DNA from 3 places in the Streptomyces sp. NPDC001634 genome. Region 1 is predicted to be linked to each of the others. Evidence: riboswitches for the same ligand, from Rfam matches in the RefSeq annotation. Region 1 holds a riboswitch; each other region holds the start of a gene.
The links. A riboswitch is a leader RNA that binds a small molecule or an ion and turns the genes downstream of it on or off. The one in region 1 is predicted to bind S-adenosylmethionine.
Positions count from the first base shown of each region.

Region 2: it holds a riboswitch for S-adenosylmethionine, as region 1 does, so the genes downstream of both, thrC (threonine synthase) here and ABT186_RS20555 (amino acid ABC transporter permease) in region 1, are expected to answer to the same signal.
Region 3: it holds a riboswitch for S-adenosylmethionine, as region 1 does, so the genes downstream of both, ABT186_RS29070 (aminotransferase class V-fold PLP-dependent enzyme) here and ABT186_RS20555 (amino acid ABC transporter permease) in region 1, are expected to answer to the same signal.

Region 1 is NZ_JBEOZU010000028.1:85,294-89,218, forward strand. Features, by position in the region: gene ABT186_RS20545 (FAD-dependent oxidoreductase) at 1-242, shown strand, start outside; gene ABT186_RS20550 (4Fe-4S binding protein) at 239-571, shown strand; SAM riboswitch class IV at 684-792, shown strand; gene ABT186_RS20555 (amino acid ABC transporter permease) at 1,115-2,095, shown strand; gene ABT186_RS20560 (amino acid ABC transporter ATP-binding protein) at 2,092-2,928, shown strand; gene ABT186_RS20565 (ABC transporter substrate-binding protein) at 2,993-3,925, shown strand, end outside.
Region 2 is NZ_JBEOZU010000039.1:38,643-42,567, reverse strand. Features, by position in the region: gene thrC (threonine synthase) at 1-1,052, opposite strand, end outside; SAM riboswitch class I at 1,071-1,227, opposite strand; gene ABT186_RS25320 (glucosyl-3-phosphoglycerate synthase) at 1,375-2,319, shown strand; gene ABT186_RS25315 (alpha,alpha-trehalose-phosphate synthase (UDP-forming)) at 2,424-3,866, shown strand.
Region 3 is NZ_JBEOZU010000050.1:37,693-41,617, reverse strand. Features, by position in the region: gene ABT186_RS29070 (aminotransferase class V-fold PLP-dependent enzyme) at 1-1,005, opposite strand, end outside; SAM riboswitch class IV at 1,208-1,324, opposite strand; gene trpD (anthranilate phosphoribosyltransferase) at 1,427-2,491, opposite strand; gene qcrB (cytochrome bc1 complex cytochrome b subunit) at 2,631-3,925, opposite strand, start outside.

The sequences.
Region 1 (3,925 bases):
GGGCGAGCGGTGAGGAACTGTTCCGGGCCAGGGAAGCGGCCGCGATGGTGGCCCATGGCCGCTGGATGTACCACGCGGCACTGCAGCGCACCGAATCGCGCGGTATGCACAAGCGGGCCGACCGGCCGACGCAGGATCCGGCCCAGCACTATCGGCTGCTCACCGGCGGGCTCGACGAGGTCTGGAGCCGTCCGGAGCCGGCGTCGCGGGCGCTGGTCACGATCGGAGGCCGAGCCGCATGATCGAGATCGTCGAGCCGGACCGCTGCATCGCCTGCGACCGGTGCATCGAGGTGTGCCCGACGCGCGTCTTCGATCGCGGTGCCGACGGCGTTCCGGTGATCGCGCGACAGGACAGCTGCCAGACCTGTTTCCAGTGCGAGGCGTACTGCCCGACCGACGCGCTGTTCGTCGCCCCGTTGGTGACCGCGGTCGCTCCGGGCTCGCGCTTGCGTGATGTGACACAGCTCGAGGAATCCGGTCTGCTCGGCGGGTACCGGCGTGAACTCGGCTGGGGCAGGGGAAGGACGCTCGGTGCCCGCACCGCGGTCGGACCGGAGTATCCGGACTGACCGGCCTGGGCCGGCGCAGGCTCAACACCCGGACTCCTTACCACTGGCCGTTCCACTTGCTGGACCGGCGTTGACAAATGTTCGGGCCGTTGCCTTAACTACTGCTCAGAACGGTCATGAGCGTCAGCGACAAGCCCTGGCTTGCTGACCGGCAACCCTCCCACCGCGGTGGGGTGCCCCAGGTGACGACCCGACCGATGAAGTTTCGGTAAGCGCGAGGCCCCTAGGGCCGGAACAGTGACGGTGACGCCATGTACGCAGCTCCCAGGACGGCCGCACGCCGCTCCCGGGGCTGCGTACCGTCGTACGCGAACCTGCTCGTCGCCGATCGTGCCGTCGATCTGCTCCGCGTGAACAGCGCACTGTGTACCGCACCGGGCCGAGCCCGCTGTCGGGGCTGACACCTCCCCGCAGCCCCCGCACGTCCTGACGAACACCGCGCCCGCGGTGTGCCGTTGCCCTCCCCCCCCGGTACCTCGCCGTCGTGTGCGCCGCCGTATGCCGCCGTGCTTCCGGGGTGTTCCCACCCAGCCGGAGCCCACCATGAGTGAACCCCCTGGTGCCACCGCCACCCTCGCCGAGGCGCCTACCACCGACCAACCGTCAAAAGCCCTCACCGCCCAGCGAGTTCTTCCTCGGCGGCGACCAGGCCGCTGGATCCTTACCGCGGTCGTGTTGGTCCTGGTCGCCCAGTTCGTGCACGGACTGGTCACCAACCCCTTCTACCAGTGGGACCGCTGGAGCTACTGGTTCCTGCGCCCCACCATCCTCGACGGCCTGCTGATCACCCTCGAAGTCACCGCCTACAGTGCGGTGCTGGGCCTTGTCGGCGGCATCGTGCTCGCACTGGGCCGGCTCTCGAAGAGCCCGGTGCTGCGCGCGGTCAGCTGGACCTACGTCTGGGCGCTGCGCTCCATCCCGCTCATCGTGGTGCTGATCTTCCTCTACAACTTCAGCGCCCTGTATAAGACGTTGAGCGTCGGCATCCCCTTCGGCCCCGCCTTCTTCTCCTTCGACGAGTCGAGACTCGCCACCGACATGGTCGTCGCCGTCATCGGCCTCAGCCTCAACGAGGCCGCCTACGCGGCCGAGGTCGTCCGCGGCGGCATCCTCTCCGTCGACCAGGGCCAGCACGAGGCGGCCGCGGCGCTCGGCCTGCCGAAGGGATACCAGTTCCGCAGGATCGTGTTCCCACAGGCGCTGCGCTCCATCATCCCGAACTACGTCAACCAGCTCATCGGCCTGATCAAGGGCACCTCGCTGGTCTTCTACGTCTCCCTGCTCGACCTGTTCGGCTCCGCGCAGACCATGGGTGCCACCTACCCCGGCGACATCGTGCCGCTGCTGCTGGTCGTCACCCTCTGGTACCTGATCCTGACCAGCATCGTGTCCGTCGTCCAGTTCTACGTCGAGCGGCACTACGCCCGGGGCGCCACCCGCAGCCTGCCGCCGACGCCGTTGCAGAAGCTCCGCGCCGGTTTCACCGACCTGGGCGCCCGCATCCGCAGGGAGGCCGCCGTATGACCGCCGAGACGCTCGAAGCCGTGGAGGACGTCGAGGCCGCCACCGTCGAGGTCCACGACGTGCACAAGTGGTACGGCACCCACCGGGTACTGGACGGCGTCGACCTGACCGTCCGCCCCGGCGAGGTCACCGTCATCCTGGGCCCCTCCGGCTCCGGCAAGTCCACCCTGCTTCGGGTCATCAACCACCTGGAGAAGCCCGAGATCGGCTACGTCAGCATCAACGGCGAGCTGATCGGCGTGAAGCGGCAGGGCGACCGAAGGGAGATGGGGGTCCCCCCGACCGAAGGCTGGGGGAGGCTGAAGGAGCTGAGCGAGCGCGCGATCCTGACCCAGCGCGGCCGGATCGGCTTCGTCTTCCAGAACTTCAACCTCTTCCCGCATCTGACCGTCCTGGACAACGTGGCCGCCGCCCCGGTCGCGACCGGGAAACTCACCAAGCCCGAAGCTCAGGAACTGGCCCGCGAGTTGCTCGTCCGGGTCGGTCTCGCCGACAAGACCGGCGCCTACCCGCGCCAGCTCTCCGGCGGCCAGCAGCAGCGCGTCGCCATCGCCCGCGCCCTCGCGCTGCGCCCCGGCGTCATCCTCTTCGACGAGCCCACCTCCGCCCTCGATCCCGAACTGGTCGGTGAAGTCCTCGCCGTCATCAAGGACCTGGCGACCAGCGGCACCACCCTGGTCATCGTCACCCACGAGATCGGCTTCGCCCGCGAGATCGCCGACCGGGTCGTCTTCATCGACGGCGGCAAGATCATCGAGCAGGGGCCGCCCTCCGAGGTCCTCGACAAACCGCGGCACGAGCGGACCAGGGACTTCCTCAGCAAGGTCCTCTGACCCGCCGCACCCCCAAGACCTCCCCCCACGCAACCCTCATCACCTTCAGCGACAAGGAACGGCCATGCCCACCCACTTCACCCGACGCAGCCTGATACGCGGCATCACCGCGGCGACCGCCGTCGCCTCCCTGGCCACCGGGCTCGCCGCCTGCGGTGGCAACAGCGACGCCGCCACCACCACCGACAGCGCCAAGTCGGGCGAGGTCGTCATCGGACGTGTCTCCAACGGCGCCGCCACCCAGACCACCATCAAGGTCTCCGAGGTCAAGTCCATCAGCGCCGAACTGCCCGCGGCCGTCAAGAAGAGCGGCAAGCTGGAGATCGGCATCGGTGCCCTGCCCGCCGGGTTCCCGCCGCTGGCGTACGTCGGCAACGACCAGAAGACCCTCACCGGCTCCGAGCCCGACCTCGGCCGCCTGGTCGCCGCGGTGTTCGGGCTCAAGGCCGAGGTGAAGAACTCCACCTGGGAGAACCTCTTCGTCGGCATCGACAGCGGCAAGGTCGACGTGGCCTTCTCCAACGTCACCGACACCGAGGAGCGCAAGAAGAAGTACGAGTTCGCCTCCTACCGGCAGGACAACCTCGCCTTCATCGTGCCGAAGAAGAGCACCTGGAACTTCGACGGCAACTACGAGAACCTCGCCGGCAAGACGATCGCCGTCGGCTCCGGCACCAACCAGGAGAAGATCCTCCTGGAGTGGAAGGACAAGCTGGCCAAGGAGGGCAAGAAGCTCACCGTCAAGTACTTCCAGGACAGCCCCAGCACCTACCTCGCCCTGAACAGCGGCAAGATCGACGCCTCCTTCGGTCCCAACCCCGGCTTCGCCTACCACAACCGCCAGGTGGCCAACACGCCGAACGCCACCCGCACGGCGGGCACCTACTCCGGCGCGGGCGCGAGCCTGCAGGGCCTGATCGCGGCAACGGCGAAGAAGGACAGCGGACTCGCCAAGCCGCTCGCCGACGCCATCAACTACCTGATCAAGAACGGCCAG
Region 2 (3,925 bases), on a different contig from region 1:
GCGTCGACGATCTGCTCGTCCGTCACATCCTCCACGGCGCCGCCCGTGCGGCGGGCGATGTCGAGGACGTACGGTCCGTCCGCCGGGTTGCCGATCGCAAGCGACTTGGCGATCGTGTCCGGCTTCTGCGGCCGTACGACGTCGTGGCCCGCCTTGAACGCGACCGACACCGGCGAGCAGCCCTCGGCCTGGGCACCGAAGATCTTGTACGGCTTGTCCTCGACGAGCCCGAGCTTGATCAGCTCCTGCAGACCCTTGTCGATCTTCGTCAGCTGGGAGCCGGAGGCGATCGGGACCACGATCTGGTCGGGCAGCTGCCAGCCGAGCTGCTCGGCGATCTCGTACGCCAGGGTCTTCGACCCCTCCGCGTAGTACGGCCGCAGGTTCACGTTGACGAAGCCCCAGCCCTCGCCGGCCGGGTCGCCGATCAGCTCGGAGCAGAAGCGGTTCACATCGTCGTAGTTGCCCTGGATGCCGACGAGGTCGCCGCCGTAGATCGCGGCCATGACGACCTTGCCCTGCTCCAGGTCGTGCGGAATGAAGACGCAGGAGCGGAAGCCGGCGCGGGCCGCCGCGGCGCCGACCGCGCCCGCGAGGTTGCCGGTGGAGGAGCAGGAGAGAGTGGTGAATCCGAAGGCACGAGCGGCCTCCAGCGCCTGGGCGACGACCCGGTCCTTGAAGGAGTGCGTCGGGTTACCGGAGTCGTCCTTCACATACAACCCGCCGGTCACGCCCAGCTCGCGCGCCAGGTTGTCGGCCTTGACGAGCTTGGTCCAGCCCGGGTTGAGATTCGGCTTGTCGGCCACGTCCGCGGGGACGGGCAGCAGCGGCGCGTACCGCCAGATGTTCGCGGGACCCGCCTCGATCCGCTTCCGCAGCTCCTCGGTGTCGTAGTCCGAGAAGTCGTACGCGATCTCCAGCGGGCCGAAACACTCCTCGCAGGCGAAGACCGGGCCGAGAGGCACCCGGTGGCCGCACTCTCGGCAGGACAGAGCCGCGGCGGGACCGAGGTTCACGGGGTTCGTGGTGCTTGCAACTGTCTGCACAGCCATGTCAGGCGAGGCCCTTTCTCCTCATCTTCCTCACGACGCATCTCGCCGTGAGACGGATTTGGCACCTTCCCTAGCCGGGAGCCTCGCGGAGACGATCAACACTGATCTACGAGAACCGACTGGAGGGTTGCCGGGGCTTCATCGGGCCGTTTCCCTCTGCCCCTCTGGATGAGCTGTATGAGGTTGTTTCACTGGTGTGAGGCGCGGCGACCCCCGACATGCGATGGTCACCGGCGTTGTTCAAGACTGTAACCGAAGGCCAGGACAGTTGAGATAGTCGTCCGAACCGCGAGATGGATCACACAGTGAGGAGCCGCAGACCGTGCTGGAAGAAGTCGAGCGCTGGCTGAGCACCCGGTCCTGGTCCGTCACCGATCGCCCGCTCCACCAGCTCATGGCCGCGAAACGCCTTTCGGGATCGTCGGTCAGCGTCGTGCTGCCCGCACTCAACGAGGAGGAGACGGTCGGCGAGATCGTCGCCGTCATCCGCCACGACCTCATGCAGCAGGTTCCGCTTGTCGACGAGATCGTCGTCGTGGACTCCGGCTCGACGGACCGCACGTCCGAGGTCGCGGCGGCAGCCGGCGCCCGGGTGGTGCACCGCGACACGATCCTGCCGCGCATCCCGGCCGTGCCCGGCAAGGGCGAGGTGCTGTGGCGCTCCCTGCTGGTCACCCGCGGTGACATCGTCTGCTTCATCGACGCGGACCTGAAGGAGTTCTCGTCGGACTTCGTCTCCGGGATCGTGGGCCCGCTGCTCACCGACCCGGGCGTGGACCTCGTGAAGGCGATGTACGACCGCCCACTCGGCGGAGCGGCGGGCCAGGGCGGCCGCGTCACCGAACTGATGGCCCGCCCGCTGCTGAACATGCACTGGCCTCAGCTGGCCGGTTTCGTACAGCCGCTGGGCGGCGAGTACGCGGCCCGCCGCTCCCTGCTGGAACAGCTCCCGTTCCCGGTCGGGTACGGGGTGGAGCTGGGCATGCTGGTCGACGCCCTGCACCTGGTGGGCCTGGACGCCCTCGCCCAGGTCGACGTGGGCGTGCGCAAGCACCGCCACCAGGACGGCCAGGCACTGGGACGCATGGCCGCCGCGATCTACCGCACCGCACAGCTCCGCCTGGCCCGCGGCCATCTGATCCGGCCGTCCCTCACCCAGTTCGAACGGGGCAAGGAGGGTTTCGAGCCACGGACGTACTCGGTGGACACGGAGGAGAGGCCCCCGATGGTGGAGATCGAGGAGTACGTGGAACAGAAGGCTGCCTGAGACTTTCCCCGGGCTCTCCTCCGCGAGCGTGATGGTTGTATACGGTTCCGCATACGGCCGAACCGCACGTTTGAGCGTTTTCGGCTCGGGCTAAGTTTCGTGGCATGGCTTCCACGCAAGTCGCTTCGCACAGGGCCCGGATTCTCGTCGCCTCCAACCGCGGCCCGGTCTCGTACACGCTGGACGAGACCGGGGCGCTCACCTCCAAGCGCGGCGGGGGCGGCCTCGTGTCGGGCCTGTCGGCGATCGGCCCGGACGCGGACGCGGTGTGGGTCTGCTCGGCCCTGAACGACGGTGACCGCGAGGCCGTACGCCGGACGGGGGGCGCCCTCGATCCGGCCGACACCGGCGGTCAGCGCGTACGGATGCTCCCCATCGACCCGCAGGTGTACGCGGACGCGTACAACGGCATCGCGAACTCGGTGCTCTGGTTCGTGCACCACATGCTGTACCAGACGCCGCTGGAGCCGGTCTTCGACAAGGAGTTCCGGCGGCAGTGGGCCTCGTACGAGGCGTACAACCGGGCGTTCGCCGAGGCGCTGGCCCAGGAGGCGGCCGAGGGCGCGGCGGTCCTGATCCAGGACTACCACCTCACCCTGACCCCCCGGATGCTTCGCAGCCTGCGGCCCGACCTCAGGATCGGCCACTTCTCGCACACGCCGTGGGCGCCGCCGGAGTACTTCCGTCTTCTCCCGGACGACATCGCCGCGCAGGTCCTCGGCGGAATCCTGGGCGCTGACCGGGCGGCGTTCCTCACCCAGCGGTGGGCGGACGCGTTCACGGACTGCTGTCACGCCGTCCTCGGCCCCGGCATCCCCTCGGGCACGCGCATCGGAGTCCACGGGCTGGGCGCGGACGCGGACTTCCTGCGCAGGCGGGCGCACCAGCCGGACGTGGACGAGCGGATGGCCGTACTGCGCGAGCAGATCGGCTCGGCGCCCGACGGCACACCCCGCAAGACGATCGTGCGCGTGGACCGCACGGAACTGTCCAAGAACATCGTGCGGGGCCTGCTGGCGTACGAGGAGCTGCTGGAGTCGCGTCCGGAGTGGCGCGAACGGGTCGTCCATGTCGCGTTCGCGTACCCGTCCCGCCAGGACCTGGCCGTTTACCGCGAGTACACGGCCGAGGTCCAGCGGGTGGCGGCGGAGATCAACTCCCGCTACGGCACGCCGGGGTGGACCCCGGTGGAGATGCATGTGAAGGACGATTTCGCGCGCTCGCTGGCCGCGTACCGGCTGGCGGACGTGGCCCTCGTGAACCCCATCCGGGACGGTATGAACCTGGTCGCCAAGGAGGTCCCGGTGCTCTCCGACGAGGGCTGCGCGCTGGTGCTGTCCCGGGAGGCCGGGGCGTACGAGGAGCTGGCCGAGGATGCCGTGACGGTGAACCCGTACGACATCGGGGGCACGGCTCGGGCGTTGCACGAGGCGCTGTCGATGCCGGCGGGGGAACGGGCCGCACGGGCGAAGGCGCTGGCCGCGCAGGCCACGGCGCTTCCTCCTGCTCAGTGGTTTTTGGATCAGTTGGCTGCGCTTGAGGATTGAGAGCGTTGTTTTTCGGCTGCGGGCCGGTGGGGGTTTTCGCTCCCCCCAAGTTCCCGGCT
Region 3 (3,925 bases), on a different contig from region 1:
CTTCACCTCGGGCACCTCGGCCAGGCCTTCTCGGACCTTGCGAATGAGGTGCTGTTCGCGGGCGACGAGCGTGTCGAAACCGGCCTCGGTGAGCGCCTTGCAGGCGGATGCGATGGAGTAGGCGCCGATCACGTTCGGGGAACCGGCCTCGTGGCGGGCGGCGCTCTCGTGCCACTCCACCTCCACTCCCCCGTCCTCGCGCCGGGTGACCTTGCGGCTGGCGCCACCGCCCGCCAGGTACGGCTCGGCCTCGCGCAGCCAGTCGGCGCGGCCCGCCAGGACTCCGGAGCCGAAGGGGGCGTACAGCTTGTGACCGGAGAAGGCCACCCAGTCGACGTCGAGGTCGCGGACGGACACGGGGTGGTGCGGAGCCAGCTGGGCGGCGTCGAGGACGACACGGGCGCCGTGCGCATGGGCGGCCGCGGCCAGCTCGCGTACGGGCCACAGCTCGCCGGTGACGTTGGAGGCGCCGGTGACGCAGACGAGAGCCGGGCCGTGGGGGTCGCGGCCGGCAAGGGCGCGCTCCAGGCTCTCGACGGCCTGCTGCGGGGTGCGCGGGGCGTTGAGGCAGGTGACCCGGGCGTCACGCCACGGCAGCAGCGACGCATGGTGCTCGGTCTCGAAGACGAAGACCTGGCAGTCGGCCGGAAGGGCGGCGGCGAGGAGGTTGAGCGAGTCGGTGGTGGACCGGGTGAAGATCACCTGGTCTCCCTCGCGGCAGTCGAGGAACTCGGCCACCGTCCTGCGGGCGTTCTCGAAGAGGTCGGTGGACAGCTGCGACAGGTACCCGGCGCCGCGGTGGACACTGCCGTAGTACGGCGCGTACGCCGCCACGTCGTCCCAGACGCGCTGCAGCGCCGGGGCACTGGCCGCGTAGTCGAGCGCGGCGTAGGTGACCTCGCCACCCGTGACGAGGGGGACGGTGACATCACGCCCCAGAACGGGCAGCGCCCCGGAAATATTGCGGCAAACGGACTGGTCGGCGGCAGCGGTGGAGACGGACATGGGTGACTCCCGTGAAAGCAGGTGGAATCGCCGTGCCGGACGGCGCGCACAACGGCGCGCGGCTGCGTCGACAGCACGGGAAAAGGGGTGAAAAGGGGATGCGGAGGCGGGGCTCTGCGGCCCTATCGCATTCGCTTGCTCACGGAAGGCTCCCTCGAACGACCAGGACCCCTGGCCCCACGCTCAGTCGAAGCGTGCGAGGGGTCCGCGCTTGCCGCAGACCTCGCTGCCTACGGCCTGGTCCTCACCCGGGGCACCCCGCCACGGACGGAGGGTTGCCGGACAGCCGGCCGGGGCCGAGAGGCTGTCGCTCATGACCTGACCAGGACAGTACGGGACGTGATCGCCCGCCTGCAACTTGTGTCCGGATGCCGGGACACACGAAGGTGCCGGCGCCTCGAAGGCGCCGGCACCTCACGGCCTACTTGTTGCTCGCGGCCACCCAGCGCTCCAGCGCCCGCTTCGCCGCCCCCGAGTCGATCGACTCCGCGGCCTTCTCCATACCGGCCCGGAGCTGGTCCGCCAGGGTCCCGGAACCCGGATCCAGGGCCACCAGCGCGGCCGCCGAGTTCAGCAGTACGGCGTCCCGCACCGGGCCCCTCTCGCCCTCCAGCAGATGGCGCGCGACCTCCGCGTTGTACGAGGGGTCCCCGCCCCGCAGTGCCTCCACCGGCACCAGTTCAATGCCGACGTCACGCGGATCGAAGGTCTCCTCGGTGACCTTGCCGTCCCGGACGATCCACACCCGGGAGGTGGCCGTCGTCGTCAGCTCGTCGAGACCGTCGTCGCCACGGAAGACGAGTGAGGAGTTGCCGCGTTCGGCGAAGACGCCCGCGACGACCGGCGCCATACGCGGATCCGCGACCCCGACCGCCTGGGCCCGCACCTTGGCGGGGTTGGTCAGCGGGCCGAGGATGTTGAACACCGTGCGGATGCCCAACTGGCCGCGCGCGGCGCCCACATGGCGCAACGCCGGGTGGAACTTGATCGCGAAGCAGAAGGTGATCCCGGCCTCCTGGGCCACCTCGGCCACCCGCCGAGGGGTCAGCTCCAGGTTGACGCCGAGCTTTTCCAGGACGTCCGAGGCGCCGGACGCGGAGGACGCCGCCCGGTTGCCGTGCTTGACGACCGTGGCACCCGTGCCGGCGACGACGATCGCCGACATGGTGGAGATGTTGACGGTCTTGGCACCGTCGCCACCGGTACCGACGATGTCCACCGTCCGCCCGGGCACCTCGATCACATTGGCGTGCTCGTACATCGTCCGGACGAGCCCGTTGATCTCCTCGACGGTCTCGCCCTTGGCCCTGAGGGCCACCACGAACCCGGCGATCTGCGCATCGGTCGCCTCGCCGCGCATGATCCGGTCCATCACCCAGGCCGTGGCTTCTGCGCTCTGGTCACGGCCGTACAGCAGGGCGTTCAGTACCTCGGGCCAGGAACGGCCCGCCGCGGTGTCGCCTCCAGCGGGGGTCACAGCGCTCATAAGCCGCTCCTGGGTCGGTGTCCCGGACTACGGGACGCGCATCTCGAACGGGTCCACCCTATCCAGCCCGGAGCAGGGCGAAGGGCCCCGTCCGAACATCGGACGGGGCCCTTCGACCGTGGTGTGGCGTGCGCAGCGATCAGTGGTGGCCGTGGCCGCTTGTGATCTCCTTGTACTCCTCGACCGTGGGCTTGGGGATCTGGTTGTTCTCCCCGTAGTACGCGTTGCTCAGCTTGGCGCGCAGCTTCTCGGAGCCCTTGAACTTGCGCTCGACGCCGTTCTCGTCGACCGTCGGGCCCAGCTCCACCGGGTCGTACTGGTGGTGCGCCGTGAGCGTGTGCAGTGCGTCCTGGCTGAGCGGCTCGTGGACCTCGATGAACTCACCGTGCGGCAGCCGCTTGATGATGCCCGACTCGCGGCCGTGCAGCACCTTGTCCTTGTCCCGGCGCTGGAGGCCGAGGCAGATCCGCTTGGTGACGATGAACACGAGCACCGGGACCACGAAGAAGGCGATGCGGACGAACCAGGTGATCGCGTTGATCGACAGGTGGAAGTGCGTGGCCCAGAGGTCGTTGCCACCACCGACGAGCAGGACGAAGTACCAGGAGATCCACGCGGTACCGAAGGCCGTACGCGTCGGGGCGTTGCGCGGGCGGTCCAGGATGTGGTGCTCGCGCTTGTCGCCGGTGACCCAGGACTCGATGAACGGGTAGACCGCGATCGCGACCAGGACCAGCGGGAAGATCACCAGCGGGATGAAGACACCCAGGACGAGCGTGTGCCCCGCGACGTTGATCTCCCAGCCCGGCATCGTACGGATCAGGCCCTCGGAGAAGCCCATGTACCAGTCGGGCTGGGCACCCGTGGACACCTGGTCCGGACGGTAGGGGCCCATGGCCCAGATCGGGTTGATCTGGGCGATCGCCGCGATGGCCGCGATGACACCGAAGACCAGGAAGAAGAAGCCTCCGGCCTTGGCCATGTAGACCGGCAGCAGCGGCATGCCGACGACGTTGTTGTTCGTCTTTCCGGGACCCGCGAACTGCGTGTGCTTGTGGTAGAAGACCAGGATCAGGTGGCCAACCACCAGGCCGAGCATGATGCCCGGCAGCAGCAGGATGTGGATCGAGTAGAACCGGGCCACGAAGTCGCCGCCCGGGAACTGGCCGCCGAAGAGGAAGAACGACAGGTACGTGCCGACGATCGGCACGGACAGGATCGCGCCCTCCATGAAGCGGACACCGGTGCCGGAGAGCAGGTCGTCCGGGAGCGAGTAACCGGTGAAGCCGGTGAACATGCCCAGGACGAACAGCAGGAAGCCGAACAGCCAGTTGATCTCACGCGGCTTGCGGAACGCGCCCGTGAAGAACACGCGCATCATGTGCACGAACATGCCGGCGAGGAAGACCAGCGCCGCCCAGTGGTGGATCTGCC